DNA from 3 places in the Luteibacter sp. P4_D7_3 genome. Region 1 is predicted to be linked to each of the others. Evidence: predicted binding sites of a transcription regulator. Region 1 holds the regulator's gene; each other region holds the start of a gene.
What was found. The regulator FliA, encoded in region 1, starts transcription of late flagellar genes. The targets are predictions, from matches to a motif close to TAAAGTTTNNCNNNCNNNGGCCGATAA.
Positions count from the first base shown of each region.

Region 1 (4,934 bases):
GATCGTCGATACCGCCGCCGGCATCTCGGACAGCGTGTCCATGTTTGCCGCCGCTTCCGACGAGGTGGTGGTGGTGGTGTGCGACGAGCCGGCTTCACTCACCGACGCCTATGCCCTGATCAAGGTCATGAGCCGCGAGTTCGGCGTGAACCGCTTCCGCATCGTCGCCAACATGGTCCGCCACGCCCAGGAAGGCCGCCAGTTGTTCGAGAAGCTGTCCCGGGTGACCAACCGGTTCCTGGATGTTTCCTTGGATTTCATGGGGATGGTCCCGCACGACGAGTACCTGCGTCAGGCTATCCGCCGCCAGTCGGCCGTGGTCGACGTCTGGCCGAGCAGCCGATCTGCCGTCGGATTCAAGAATTTGGCCAGGTCGGTCGATACATGGGGTGAACCCGAACCCCGTGCTCAGGGTCGCATCGGCTTTTTTGCCGAGCGGTCTCATCTGGGAGGAGGGCTGCCACTGTGAGCGTTGCGACCGAATACCTTGAAGTCACGCGAATCCCGGCGGATCAACTGGTACGAACCCACGCGCCGCTGGTGCGCCGGATCGCCTATCACCTGATGGGTCGGCTGCCGCCAAGCGTGGATGCGAACGACCTCATGCAGGCCGGAATGATCGGACTGCTCGAGGCAGCAAGAAATTACTCGCCGACTCGCGCGGCCAGTTTCGAGACCTATGCGGGTATCCGCATACGTGGCGCGATGCTGGACGAACTGCGCAAGACGGACTGGACCCCGCGCTCCGTGCATCGAAAGTTGCGCGAAGTGGCTGAAGTAACGAGGCAGATCGAGAACGAAACGGGTGGGGATGCCGAAGACYCCGAGGTCATGAAGCGGCTTGGTATCGACGCCATGGAGTACAACCAGATTCTGGCCGACGCGGCGAGCGCGCGGTTGCTCAGCCTTACGGCGCCGGAAGGCGACGAAGGCGCGGCGATCGATGTCGCGGACCCCGACGCCGCGGGTCCGGAAGGGATCTTCGAGCAGGACGGCTTGCGCGATGCGCTGGCGCAGTCCATCGATGGCCTGCCCGAGCGCGAGAAGCTGGTGATGTCGCTGTACTACGATGAAGAGCTCAACCTGAAGGAAATCGGTGCGGTGCTGGGTGTGAGCGAATCGCGGGTGTGCCAGATCCATGGCCAGGCCCTGATCCGCCTCCGCGCACGCATGACGGGTTGGAAAGAAAAGCATTGACGGCATTACGGTGCCGTCGCCGGTAAGAACGCGCAGTCAGGCGGAGACGAGTTTTGGACAAGAACATGAAGATCCTCGTGGTGGACGATTTTTCCACCATGCGACGCATCGTCAGGAACCTCCTGGTCGAGCTGGGATTTACGAACACCCTCATCCAGGAGGCTGAAGACGGCAACGCGGCGCTCGTGATGCTGCGCGCCCAGCCCTTCGACCTGGTGGTGACCGACTGGAACATGCCCAACATGACGGGCATCGAGCTGCTTCGCGCTATCCGCGCGGATGCCGCGCTGAAGTCGATGCCGGTGCTGATGGTGACGGCCGAGAACAATCGCGACCAGATCATCGCCGCGGCGCAGAGTGGCGTGAACGGCTACGTGGTCAAGCCGTTCACGGCGGTCACGCTGAAGGAAAAGCTCGACAAGATCTTCGAACGACTCGCCGCGGCTGCGGGCTAAGGGAATGACAATGAACACCATGCTTACCGCCGGCCACGAGGTCGTTCCCGAGCTGCGCGAGTTGCTCGACGCCGATGACAGTGTTGCCTTCGAACAGGCGCTCGACCGCCTGCTGCGCAGCCGCGAACAACACCTGTTCCTGGCCCTGGGCCATCTCGCGCGCGATCTCCACGAGTCGGTCCGCCGCCTTGCCTCCGACATCTCCAGCGATGGCGTGCCGGGCAACATGAGCGATGCGCGCAAACACCTGCGCGACGTGCTCGAAATGAGCTCCCAGGCTGCCCACCGCACGCTCGACTTCAGCGACAAACTGCGTCCGCAGGCACAGGCGCTGGCCAAACAGGCCGACGAAGTGCTGGTCATGGACCACGCCGATCCGTCCTTCGCACCCAACGCCACGGCGCTTGCCGTACGCGTCGGCGATTTCGCGCAGAGCTGCGACATCGGCCTGGGCGAGATGGTCGAAGCGCAGTCCTGGCAGGATCTCTCGGGTCAGCGCGTCGCGCAGGTCGAGGCGTTCATGGCCAAGGTGGAATCGTCGCTGGTCGAACTGGTGCGCCTCACCGGTTCACTCGCGGGCGGCAGCCACGCACCGGCCGCGGACAAGGTCAGCCAGGACGAAGTGGATCGACTGCTCAGCGAATTCGGGTTCTGAGCGCCGTATGAGCGTGGAGCTGGACAACGAGCTGCTCAATGTCTTCCTGATCGAAGCACGCGAACTGCTCGAGAGCCTGGGCGAACAGCTCGTGGACCTCGAAGCCTCGCCGGGAGACGCCGAGCTACTGAACGCGGTCTTCCGCGCGTTCCATACCGTGAAGGGCGGTGCGGGCTTCCTTGGCCTCAATGCCATGGTGGAGCTGTGCCATCGCGCCGAGGACCTCCTCAACGAGGCCCGTAATGGCGCGGTGGTGTTGAACCCCGGTTTCATGGATGCGTTGCTCGAGTCGCTGGACCTCCTCAACGACATGATGCGTGCGGCCGACGCGGGAGTGCCCGCCGAGCCCGCACCACGCTCGGTACTCGATCGCCTGCTGATTCCGGGTCGCACCGGTTCCGCGCCGCCGGTGGCCTTGTCGCCGGCGACGACATCCGCTCCCGCGGTATCGGCACCGTCGTCGCCGCGTGCCTACGATCCGATCGAAGACGAATTCGAAGCGATGCTCGACGCCGCGCGCAACGATCGCGCACCGACCTCGGCGCCCTCGGGCACGATCAACGACGACGAGTTCGAGGCACTACTGGATTCGCTCTACGGCACCGGCGCCCCCGGCGCCGAAGCTGTCCCTGTGGGAGCCGCTTCAGCGGCGATACCAGCCGCGGCGACGCCCGTCGCGCCGGCCGCCGACCCCAACGCCATCAGCGACGACGAATTCGAAGCCCTGCTGGACAGCCTCCACGGCACAGCGGTACCGGGTGCGATTTCTGTAGGAGCCGATTCATCGGCGATCCCAGGCGCCGCGACACCGCCCGTCGCCACCGCGCCCATCGTCGAAACAAAAATCTCCAAACCGGCTCCGGCAGCAAAAACCGCCGCCGCGACCGAAAAACGCACCTCCTCAACCGCCGACACCACGGTTCGCGTCGACACCTTCCGCCTCGACAGCCTCGTCGATGCCGCAGGCGAGCTGGTTCTGGTTCGCAACCGCCTCACCAATCTCGCCCCGCGCGGCACCAACGATCCGATGGAACGTGCCATCGGCGAACTCGAGCGCGTCGCCGAAGACCTGCAGAACGCCGTGTTACGCATGCGCATGCAGCCGGTGGGCAAGCTGTTCTCGCGTTTCCCACGGATCATCCGCGATCTCGCACGCCAGCTCGGCAAAGACATCGAGCTGATCACCGAGGGCGAAGACACTGATATCGACCGCACCGTGGTCGAAGCACTCGCCGACCCGTTGGTGCACCTGCTACGCAACTCAGTCGATCATGGCATCGAGATGCCCGACGTGCGGGAGCGCGCCGGCAAGTCGCGCTCCGGTACCGTGCGGCTTTCCGCCGGTCAGTTCGGCGACCGCATCGTCATCACCGTGACCGACGACGGCAAGGGCATGGATCCCGAGATGCTGCGCCGGAAGGCCGTCGAGAAAGGCCTGATGGACGAAGAGCAGGCCGCACGTCTCGACGAGCGTGAGTGCTTCGACATCGTCTTCCGTCCCGGTTTCTCCACGGCCGCCGAAGTCTCCGACATCTCCGGTCGTGGCGTTGGCATGGACGTGGTCAAGACCAAGATCGTCGAACTCGGCGGCACGTTGTCGATCGACTCACGCGTTGGCCACGGCAGCACGGTGCGTCTCTCGGTGCCGCTCACGCTGGCGATCATGCGCGTGCTCATGGTCCGCGTCGGCAATCGTCTCCTGTCGCTGCCGCTGTCCAATGTCACCGAAGTGTTCGAACTCGTGCCGGGCCAGATCCAGGAACTGGATGGCCGCATCGTCGCCGCGCATCGCCAGCGCGCTCTTCCGCTTGCCGACCTCGGCAACTGGGCCGGGGCGGCGGGGAAGGGCGGTCACGTGGTGGTCGTGCAGATCGGCCACCAGACGCTCGGCTGCCTGGTCGACGAAGTGCTCGGCCGCGAAGACGTCATGGCCAAGCCGCTCGGTCCGTTCCTCAGGGACGTTCCCGGTGTCGCCGGCGCGACGATTACCGGCGATGGCCGCATCTCCCTCGTGCTTGACCTCGCCGGCCTCGCCGACGACGCTGGCCAGGTGCTGCCTTCACTAAGGATGGCTGTCTGACATGGATATCGTGAGCGTCGTCGGAACGATCCTGGCCTTCGTGGTCATCATCGTGGGTACCATCCTCAAGGGCTCGAGTCTCGACGCCCTGTGGAACCCGGCCGCGTTCGTCATCGTCTTCCTCGGCACCCTTGCCGCGCTTCTCGTGCAGACCCCCGGGCCTGTGCTCAAGCGCGCCTGGACCATGTTGCCCTGGGTGTATCGGCCGCCGGATATCGAGTCGGAGAACCTCGTCAGCCGCATCGTCGGCTGGAGCGAGATTTCCCGTCGCACCGGACTTCTTGGTCTCGAGCCGGCCATCGAGCGTGAATCCGACCCCTTCATCCGCAAGGGGCTTCAGCTGCTTGTGGACGGCACCGAGCCGGATGCCATGCGCTCCGTGCTCGAAGTGGAGGTGTACGCTCGCGAACACACCGATATCGAAGCCGCCAAGGTCTACGAGAACGCGGGTGCCTACTCGCCGACGATGGGCATCATCGGTGCCGTCATGGGGCTGATGTCGGTCATGCAGAACCTCGCCGACCCGAGCAAGCTCGGTCATGGCATC
Region 1 covers NZ_JBFUIT010000022.1:11,634-16,567, reverse strand. Annotated here, with positions in the region: gene AC1DSN_RS04250 (MinD/ParA family protein) at 1-469, shown strand, start outside; gene AC1DSN_RS04245 (RNA polymerase sigma factor FliA) at 466-1,197, shown strand; gene cheY (chemotaxis response regulator CheY) at 1,251-1,652, shown strand; gene AC1DSN_RS04235 (protein phosphatase CheZ) at 1,663-2,307, shown strand; gene AC1DSN_RS04230 (chemotaxis protein CheA) at 2,315-4,387, shown strand; gene AC1DSN_RS04225 (flagellar motor protein) at 4,389-4,934, shown strand, end outside.

Region 2 (4,934 bases), on a different contig from region 1:
CTTCAAGCTGTCCACGCCGATCATCCGCGCATTCCCCGGACGGATCGACATCGCGCCTGACGAACACAAGCTGCCAGCGAACCTGGCTGCGACCTTCCAGCGCGTGGACGACAAGCTCGTGACGAGCAGCAAGCCGTCCAATCCGCGCCTGGGCGACCTTCGGATCAGCTGGGAAGCCGTGCCGGTGCAGTCGATGACGGTGCTGGCGCGCATCGACGGCGATACGCTGGCGGCGCGTGAGCCGAAGGATGGCGATCCCGGCTTCGATGTGCAGGTGGGCGACCGCAGTTTGCTCGACGTTCTGCCCGCCCTGCCCGAGCCGCCACAGGCGGTGCTGCTGGTTCGCCTCGCGGCGTTCGTGCTCGCGGCCCTGGGTGCGTTGCTGCTGGCATGCACAAGCCGCCTGCGCAACGATGTGCTGTTCGCCGCCGGTATCGGTGCCGTGGTGGTGCCCGCCGTGGCGGGAGTGATGTGGCTGGCTGGCGACGCGATGACGGCAAGCGTATGGTTGCTCGTTGCCGTGCTCGGCGCGGGCCTGGCGATCTGGCGCGTCCAGCAGCGCTCGGCATTGCCGTCCGACTGACCCCTCAGGAGCGAGACCATGCGTATCACCGGCCTTTACGCGGCACTGCTGACCCTGCTTATTCTCGGCCTGGCGGTCCGCGTGATGCTCATCCGCCGGCGCACGCGCATCGGCCTGGGCGATGGTGGCGACCGTGCGGTCGCCTGTGCCATTCGTGCGCATGGCAACGCCACGGAATACGTGCCGCTGGCGTTGATCCTCCTGCTGGTTCTCGAACTCGATCAGACCGTGCCGCTATTGCTTCATGCGTTCGGCGTGGCGCTGGTGATCGCGCGACTCGTCCACGCCGTGGGTCTGTCGCGGGCAGCGGGCAATTCGGCCGGACGCGCCGTGGGGGCTGCTCTGACCTTGTTAGTCATCGGGTTGATGGCGCTGATGCTTATCTGGCAATACGTGGTGATCCACGTGATCGCCGCCTCGGTGTAGGCGCCGCTTCAGCGGCGGCCCCTTGTGGGAGCCGCTTCAGCGGCGATAGGGTGCTAGCGATAACCCGGCCCGCTGCCGCGGGATCGCCGATGAATCGGCTCCCACAGTGCCGATGAATCGGCTCCCACGGTGCCTTGCAGGTCAGGCTTCGGCTTCGACGACGGCGGTGCCATCGGCGAACGCATAGACATGATCTGCCCAGCTGGCTGCTTCGACGTACATCGCGGCCATCGTCTGCAGGTGCTGGGTACGCAGCGCCGAGTCGCTCTCCAGTTCGCCCTGTTCCCAGTGGCGGATCTGGTCAAGCAGCGGCGCGAACGGACCCGCGCCTTCGAGCAGCGCTTCCCGGATTTCAATCGCCAGTGGCAGGTGCTCGAGCACGTATGCCATGGAGACATTCATCAGGGTGTCGAGCAGCGAGAACAGGCCGGCCGTGAAGGCCATTTCCTGCAGTTCGGGCTTGATTGTGCGGGCCAGCTTCTCGCACATGTGGGCGCGGATAAGCGCGAGGCGAAGCAGTTCCGGCGGGCGCTCGTCCATGCCGGACACGGCCATGGTGAAAATCCAGTTGCGCATGCGGTTCACGCCGAAGAACACCGCGGCCTGCTCGACCGATTTCAGCTGGCGGGGCAGGGCGAAGTAAGCGGAGTTCACGCAGCCCAGCAGCTTGTAGCTGAGGACAGCGTCGTCGCGGATGATCTTGCCCAGTTCGACGGGGCCGTTCTCGGGATCCTGCAGGGCGCCCATGAGACGCAGCACGCCGAGCTTGCTCGGGGCGAGGCGTGGCATATCCACGCGCTCGGGGCGCAGCAGGTACTTGCCCTGGAAGCCGTCGACATCCTGGTCGGCGTAATCGACGAAGGTCTCGTGCGTATCGATGCCGGTGACGATTACCTTGACCCCGAACGCATGCACATAGTCCATGTGCGCGCGCGCAGCGACCGGATGGCGATGATCCACCGCGACCTTCGCGAACTGAACAATACGCAGCAACGCGTCCACGCCGGCCCGGTGTTCGGGATCGGCGGGCAGGTTGAAGTCTTCGAGCATGAACAGGCAGCCATGGCCCTTCAGCTCGCGAAGCTTCTCCAGCAAGTGGTCATCCGTACCGACATCGGCACTGATGCTGGCGCCGAGCCGCGCGTTGTGGCGAAGGATGTCCGCGTGCTCGAGGAGCAGCTGCGGCGACATGTGCAGGAAAGCACGATTGTCACGGACGAGGCGCTTGAGGCTGCCATCGGCGATAGCGCTCAGCGTCGCCTGCGTATGTGCAAGCGCCGCGGCGTCGATATCGCTGCCGATGGGGCGGGGGAACAGGAGTTCGTAGGCGAAGAGCGCCTGCTTCCTGTCCAGGATGGGCACGCGGACGATCGGGAGGATACCGTCGTCATTCACCGCTGTCGGCTGGGGGGTCACTGCCATTGCTTTTGTTGGTGCGCCGTCTGGGTGAGCCTGGGGATGTTTGTGGGTGGGATTAAACCTGCGCGATAGTGGCGGAACGCAGTTTTACCCGCGCGGTGTCGCCCTTCGGGCCGTAGGTCGATCCACCCGGCGAATCGCCCGCAAGCAGCGCAAGCGCCTGACGAACGTGGCCGATTCGCTGGCCGACAATGCGGCCGTTCACTTCATTGAGTTTGCGGCACTCGACCAGGCGTTCGATCGTGTGTGTCCAGCGCGCATCGTTCAGCGTGTCGACGCCGGCGGCGTCGCCCAGGTGGCGACGCTCCGTGTCGAGCTTTTCAATGCGGTCGAGCTGTTTGCCCTTCACCCGGCTGACGGTGTCGAGCGCATGCGTGTCAGCCTGATCGAGCGCCATGCGCTCGTCGATCAGGGTGGCGTGCAGCGCGTCGACCTCACGGGCGAGTTCGCCCATGACGGCGCGAACGGCCGCGTCGAAGTCGGAGCCGAGCGGATCGGTCATGCCTTGCCGCCGATCTGGCCTTCCATCGCAAGAAACTTGCTCGCGATGGCCTGCGAATCAGGCTTGTAGGTGCCGTCGGCCAGCTTGCTGCGGATTTCGTCGACGCGCTTGGTGTCGATGCCATCGCCACGGCTGGCGGCGTCGAGCGCCTTGGCCGAGTCGGTGATCTTGACGCTGTCGTCGCTCGGACGCACGGCGCTGGCGCCCTGCGTGGAGGCGGCGGAGCCTGCAGCCTGGTTCTGGGTGCGAAGCTGCACCTGGGGCTGCGGGGCCTGGATACCGGGTTTGATCGTCGTCGTCATGTGTGTTCCTCGGAGCTGGTGTCCTTCAAACCCTTTATCGGCGGTCTGTCGGCGAACTTTAACTGGCCCTGGGCCGTGAAGTGTGACCGGGTTGGGATTTTGTTCATGGCAGTACCGCGACGGTGCCGGGGCCGGTGACCACGGCGTCGAGTACCTTTCCGGATGAGGCGTTGCGGACCTTCAGGCGGGTGCCGGTATCGCCGGCGCCCATGGCCACGCCGGCGACGCGGATGACCACGCCCTCGACGTCGGCCTGCATGCTGACCGAGTCGCCGATGCGCACGGCTTGTCGACCGGCCAGCATGCCGGGTGTCAGTACGGTGCCAGCACTCAGTGGACGGGCCAGGGAGCGGCCGTCGACCTGACCCGGTTCGGCGATGTAGCCATAGGCGAGGCTGGCCACGTCACGCTCTTCGGTGTGCACGTCACCCGCGCCGACGCCATCGCCGCGTGCCAGCGGCCGGGTGGTCACCAGCACGTTGGTAAACATCTTGACCCGGACCGGCACACGCACCGTCCAGCCGCCCGGGACGGGGCAGTGCACGGCCACGCTGACGCGTGCGCCGAGTGGCCGGTTGCCGGGCAGTGAGGACTCGAGCGGTTTCGGGCATTCGGTCAGGCGAAGCCGGCTATCGAGCGAGTCGGCGTCGGCGGTCATGCGTGCGCCGGGCAGGGCGCGGTTCTGTAGCAGCCAGGTCACCGCCGCCGCGCGTACCGATTCCACCGTCTGCCCGGCCAATGCGCATAGCGGCAGGGCGAGCAGGGCGGTCACGGTGATACCGCGGGCGAAGGTGGATGCCTTCACGCGGCGCGTTCCGCCAGCGATGCCGACAGGCCCTGGGTGATCGCATCCAGTTCCCGGTTGAGGTCGGCGACCATGTGGCCTGCGTCTGCATGCCGGCCTTCGCCCAGCGTGATGGCGTATTGCGAGGCGAGCGCGGAGAAGCGTTCACCGGCGGCACGGATGCCATCGGTCGGGCTATCCGGCCGGCGCACGCGGAATTGGTCGATGCAACGCATGAGCGGGGTGGTGTCGAGCCAACGGCGATCGAGGCTGGCCGGATCGCGCGAGGCGAGTTCCACGGCGAAGCGAAGACCCTGGCTGGCTTCCCGGATCATCTGGCTGAGGCTGGCGGCGTCGAGATCGCCCTCGGTTTCGAGGCGGCTCAGGCCGAGCCGATGCGCAAGCACCGCGGCGCGGGCGGCGGCGTCGGCCTGGCGGCGAGCCTCGTTGGTCACGCGGCCGAGCGTGCCCTGGGTGGCCTGGATCGCAGCGATGCGGCCCTGCAACGCGCCCATGCCTTCGCGGGCCGCGTCGATGTTGCCACGCGCGCCGCGGGCGGCTTCGTCCACGCGGCCCATCGAAGCCTGCATGCCGGCGATGCCCGACTGGGTCTGGTCGAGGCGACGCAGGCTGTTCTGCACCGCGTCGTCGAGCTGACCGGCGAACTGGCCGACAGCTTCGGTGGTCTGGTCGATTTCTGCCGTTGCCTGGGTCGTCTTTTCCGCGAGCTGCTTGACCTCGTCGGCAACGACCGCGAATCCGCGACCGGCTTCACCGGCACGTGCGGCCTCGATGGCCGCATTCAACGCAACGAGGTTGGTCTGGTGGGCGATGTCCTGCACCGTCGCGGTCAACTTGCGGATCGCGGTGAAATATTCGGAGAACTGGGCGTGGTTGCGGCTCATGCCCGACAGTGCG
Region 2 covers NZ_JBFUIT010000043.1:470-5,403, reverse strand. Annotated here, with positions in the region: gene AC1DSN_RS06695 (TMEM43 family protein) at 1-583, shown strand, start outside; gene AC1DSN_RS06690 (MAPEG family protein) at 602-1,009, shown strand; gene AC1DSN_RS06685 (EAL and HDOD domain-containing protein) at 1,151-2,431, opposite strand; gene AC1DSN_RS06680 (flagella synthesis protein FlgN) at 2,484-2,930, opposite strand; gene flgM (flagellar biosynthesis anti-sigma factor FlgM) at 2,927-3,232, opposite strand; gene flgA (flagellar basal body P-ring formation chaperone FlgA) at 3,336-4,037, opposite strand; gene AC1DSN_RS06665 (methyl-accepting chemotaxis protein) at 4,034-4,934, opposite strand, start outside.
Region 2: flgM (flagellar biosynthesis anti-sigma factor FlgM) is a predicted target of FliA. The motif match lies at 3,267-3,293, and genes of this name have one in related genera.

Region 3 (4,934 bases), on a different contig from region 1:
TGCAGAACCTCGACCAGGCACAGACGAGTTTCACCGACACGCGCACCAAGATCGGTGCCCGCATGAACATCCTCGATCAGCAGACGCAGATCAGCGCGGATACGTCGCTGCAATACGCCAGCACGCTGTCGGATCTGACGGAACTGGACGTCGCGAGTGCCGCCAGCAAGTTCTCTCAGCAGCAGGCCGCCCTCGATGCGGCGCAGCAGTCGTACGTCAAGATGCAGAATCTGTCGTTGTTCAACTATCTGAAGTAGAGACCGCGACATGTGGAAAGGAGGGCGGCCGATGGCCGCCTTTTTTCTTGGCCGCTCGTTGCCTGCCCGCTCCGCTCTTTGTAGGAGCCGATTCATCGGCGAGCTCTTCCTTCGGTGGGGGACTGAGGCCAGCAACCTCGATGTCGCGGCTGCGCCGCGGGCTTATTCACCATTCGCCGATGAATCGGCTCCCACCGAGCCCGCTTTGTTGGAGGGGGTGAGGCTAGCAACCTTGATGTCGCGGCTGCGCCGCGGGTTTATTTGCTATTCGCCGATGAATCGGCTCCCACCGAGCCCGCTTTGTTGGAGGGACTGAGGCCAGCAACCTTGTGGTTGAGCTGGCTTGAAAATAAGCCTAAACCCCGGGCGTCATGTGCCGATAAGGAACCCGACAGAGCCTGGGGCGCAGTTTCTTCCGGACCCTGATCAAGAAAGTTGTTGACAGGCAGAAAAAGTTCTCAAGTTTCTTCCCGGCGTGCCGTAAACCTCTCTGAGGCGGAAGGCTTCCATTACGGAACCCCGCCGGACTACGCCGCACAACCTCCGGCATTTCGGTTCCGCTTACAAAGGATTATTCCCATGGCTCTGACCATCAACACCAACATCATGTCGCTGAACGCTCAGCGTAACCTGGGCGCTTCGCAGACGAAGCTCGCCTCGGCTATCGAGCGTCTGTCGTCGGGTAACCGCATCAACAGCGCGAAGGACGACGCCGCCGGCCTCGCCATTTCGACCCGCATGACCACGCAGATCAACGGCCTCAACCGCGCCGTGCAGAACGCCAACGACGGCATCTCGCTCTCGCAGACGACCGAATCGGCTCTCGACGAAGTCACGAACAACTTGCAGCGCATCCGCGAGCTGGCCGTTCAGTCGACCAACGCTTCCAACTCGGACAGCGACCGCTCGGCTCTCGACGCCGAAGTCCAGCAGCGTCTGTCGGAAGTCACCCGTATCGCCACGCAGACCAACTTCAACGGCATGAAGGTCCTGGACGGCTCCGCCCAGAACCTCAGCTTCCAGGTCGGCGCGAACGTCGGTGAAGTCATCAACGTCAACCTTAACAGCGGCATGAAGGCCAACCAGGTCGGCCAGCTGGCCACCGGTTCGCTTGCCGCTGCTTCCTTCCCGAAGGGCCTGACGCTTGCCGCTGGCGACCTCACCGTCAAGGTCGGCGCCGGCGCGGTGGTGAATGTCGCGGCTGGTAACTACGGCAGCGTTTCCGACCTTGCCACCGCGATCAACAAGGCCGCTGGCTCGACCGTCGCTTCCGTCGATGGCACCACGGGTGAACTGTCCGTCACGGGCGGTGCGGGCAACGCCCTCACCTTCGGCGGCGCGGCTCAGGGTACGCTCGTCCTGCCGGCAACGGTTGCCGCCGGTGCCACGGGTGCTTCGACCGCCGCTGTCGCAAAAACCGCCACCAGCATCAACCTCGTCGCTGGCGACGCGTCCTTCACGGTCGGCGGCAACTCCTTCGACCTGACCGGCTCGTTCAAGTCCATGCAGGATGTGGCCGACGCGATCAACTCGAAGTCGGGCAAGGGCATCAATGCCTACGTGTCGACGGACGGCTCGCTGAAGTTCTCCTCGGCTTCCGAGATCACCGTTACGACGAGTGGCTCGGCTGCTGCGACCGCCCTCGGCATCACGGCACAGGACGACAAGGTCAGCACGACCCAGACCCTCGCCGACGCCAACGTCAAGACGGTCGACGGCGCGAACGACACGATCAACCGCATCGATGCCGCCCTGCAGTCGGTCTCCGACCTGCGCTCCACCCTCGGCGCGGTGCAGAACCGCTTCGATTCGACCATCTCCAACCTGCAGAACATCTCGCAGAACCTGACCTCGTCGAAGTCGGCCATCACCGACGCCGACTTCGCCCAGGAAACGGCGAACATGTCCTCGGCTCAGATCCTGCAGCAGGCCGGCGTCTCGGTCCTCGCCCAGGCCAACCAGAGCCAGCAGATCGTCACCAAGCTGCTCCAGTAATAGCTTTGGCAGGGTAATTGCTTAGTTGTCTGCGGCTGGTCCTCGCAAGGGGGCCAGCCGTCGACAAATTGGCGCCCAGGGCAGTGAGGCGTCCCCCAGGAGAGCTTCATGGCCACTACACCCGTCACACTCGGCTCCAGCTCCATCGACGTCGCGTCCATCGTCAGCAACCTCGTTGCTAACAAGCGCGCAGCGACGGACAAGGCGCTGGCCGCACAGGCCACCGACAACACCACCCAGGTTTCCGCGATCGGCAACTTCACGTCATCACTGACGAGCTTGCAGGCCGCGATCAAGGCGCTCACCGACGGTTCCGCGTTCACCACGCAGAAGACCTCGGTCGGCGACTCCACCATCATCGGCGCGAGCGCCGACGCTACGGCCCAGCCGAACGACTACAACATCGTCGTCAGCCAGCTGGCCACCGTGCAGAAGACGACATCCGCAGGCTTTACCGACGCGACCTCCGCCGCCGGTACGGGTACCCTGTCGATCTCCATCGGCGGCAAGTCGATGAACCTCAATGTCACGTCCGGCGCGAATTCGCTGCAGAACATTCGCGATGCGATCAACAAGTCCTCGGACAATCCCGGCGTCACAGCCAGCATCGTTACCGGTACGGACGGCGCCCATCTCGTCCTGACCTCCACCGCGACCGGTGCGGCGAATGCCTTTACGGTTTCCACCAGCGGCGGCGATGGCAACCTGTCGAAGCTGGATTTCGATCCGACGACGGATACGGCGACGACCAAGGCGCAGGACGCGCAGTTCACGATCGACGGTACGCCCGCCACCAGCACGACCAATTCGGTCACGGGCGCTATCGACGGTGTGACCCTCAGCCTGTCGAAGGTCGGCTCCAGCTCGCTGACCATCGCCAACGATCCGTCGGCGGTTTCCGGAGCGCTGCAGAGTCTGGTCACCTCGTACAACGCCTTCGTTTCCACCTATCAGTCCCTGACCAAGTACGACTCGACCACCAACGAGGTCGGTGCGCTCATCGGCGACGCCACGGTGACCTCGCTCAAAAGCCAGGTGACCAGCCTGATCGGATCCCAACTGGCGAGCAATGCGCCGGGTCCGACCTCGCTCAGCAACCTCGGCGTGTCGTTCCAGGTGGACGGTACGCTCGCTTTCGACCCGACCAAGCTGACGGCGGCGCTCGCGTCCGATCCCAAGGCCACGCAGAACCTGCTCAGTGGCGCGAACGGCATCGCGCCGAAGCTCGACGCCATGATCACCAGCTGGACCTCGTCCAGCGGCATCCTGACCGAGCGCACGGCCAATCTGAACCAGAAAGCCAAGGACATTGCGCAGCAGCAGAGTGACTATGACGTCACCATGCAGGACTACACGACGCGCCTGACCACGCAGTACACCGCGCTCGACACCATGATGACCAAGCTGAGCAGCACGAGCAGCTTCCTCCAGCAGCAGTTCGACGCGCTGTCCACGTCGAAGAACTGACCGGAAACCCCAGGACACACATATGGCACTCGGATATTCCCAAGGCGCTGGCGCCTATCAGCAGGTCCGTACCGGCGGCGGCGTCGAAACCGCCGATCCGCACGGCCTTGTGACCATGCTCATGGACGGTGCACTCGAGCGCATTCGTTTTGCACGCGGTTGCACCGTCAACGGCAACGTTGCTGGCAAGGGCGAGGCGATCTCCAAAGCCATCGAAATCGTCGGTGCCCTGCAGGGCGGCCTGAACCACAACGTCGAAACACCCCTGGTCGACCAGTTGGACAGCCTCTACGACTACATGAGTCGCCGGCTGCTTCACGCCAACGTGCATAGCGACATCACCGCCCTGGACGAAGTCAGCACCCTGCTTGGCCAGATCCGCGACAGCTGGGTAGCCATTCCGGTCGAAGCGCGCCAGGTGGCCGGGGCCGGCGCGTGAACGACACCGTCTGGTGCGATCTCGACCGCGTACTTAGCCTCACCGAGTCGATGCACGCGGCAGCGAGCGAAGGGCAGTGGGACGAGCTGGCCACCCTGGAAGCCGAGCGTGAGCCGGTCATCCGCAGCGGCAGCATGCGCGACACCCCCGAATCCATCGAATCGCTCAAGGCGATCATGCTGACCGACGGTCTGATCAAGGACCTGGTGTCCGCCGCCCGCGACGAGGCGGCTGCGGCGTGGGATGCCTCCCGACGCGTGCGCCGGGCCGTCGCCGCGTATAGTTCGTTCTGACCGACATTCCTCTGGCAGGGGGCGCCAAGCATGAGTGACGAAGGCTGGCTGGCATTTTCCGAACGCGTCGCCTGGGACGGGCGCTTCCACGCGACCTGCGAGGCAGGCCCGCGGCCCGAGGCCGCGGCGCTGGCCCTGATCAATGACCGTAATGCCAGTGTCCTCGTCGCGGTGTCTGCCTTGATGGACCGGCGCAGCGAGGCCAGCGAAGACGACAGCCCGCTGACCCAGGAAGTGGCCCGTCTCGACGCCAAGCTCAACGTACTGATGGAAATCGTCAACCGGTTGCTCCTGCCACAAACCGGTTTGCCGTCGCGCATCGCCCTTCGCTTCAACGCCTCCGGGGCTGTCCTGCCCTGGGATGGCCTGCCGCCCGTCGGCCAGCCTGTGCTGCTGAAGATCCACTTCGACGCCTGCCGGGCGCTGCCGCTGGAGTTGCCGGGCGTCCGCCTCGCGGGGCCCACGGATGGCAAGGGCTTCCTC
Region 3 covers NZ_JBFUIT010000056.1:7,423-12,356, reverse strand. Annotated here, with positions in the region: gene flgL (flagellar hook-associated protein FlgL) at 1-257, shown strand, start outside; gene AC1DSN_RS07920 (flagellin N-terminal helical domain-containing protein) at 837-2,252, shown strand; gene fliD (flagellar filament capping protein FliD) at 2,361-3,719, shown strand; gene fliS (flagellar export chaperone FliS) at 3,742-4,158, shown strand; gene AC1DSN_RS07905 (flagellar protein FliT) at 4,155-4,451, shown strand; gene AC1DSN_RS07900 (PilZ domain-containing protein) at 4,482-4,934, shown strand, end outside.
Region 3: AC1DSN_RS07920 (flagellin N-terminal helical domain-containing protein) is a predicted target of FliA. The motif match lies at 614-640, and genes of this name have one in related genera.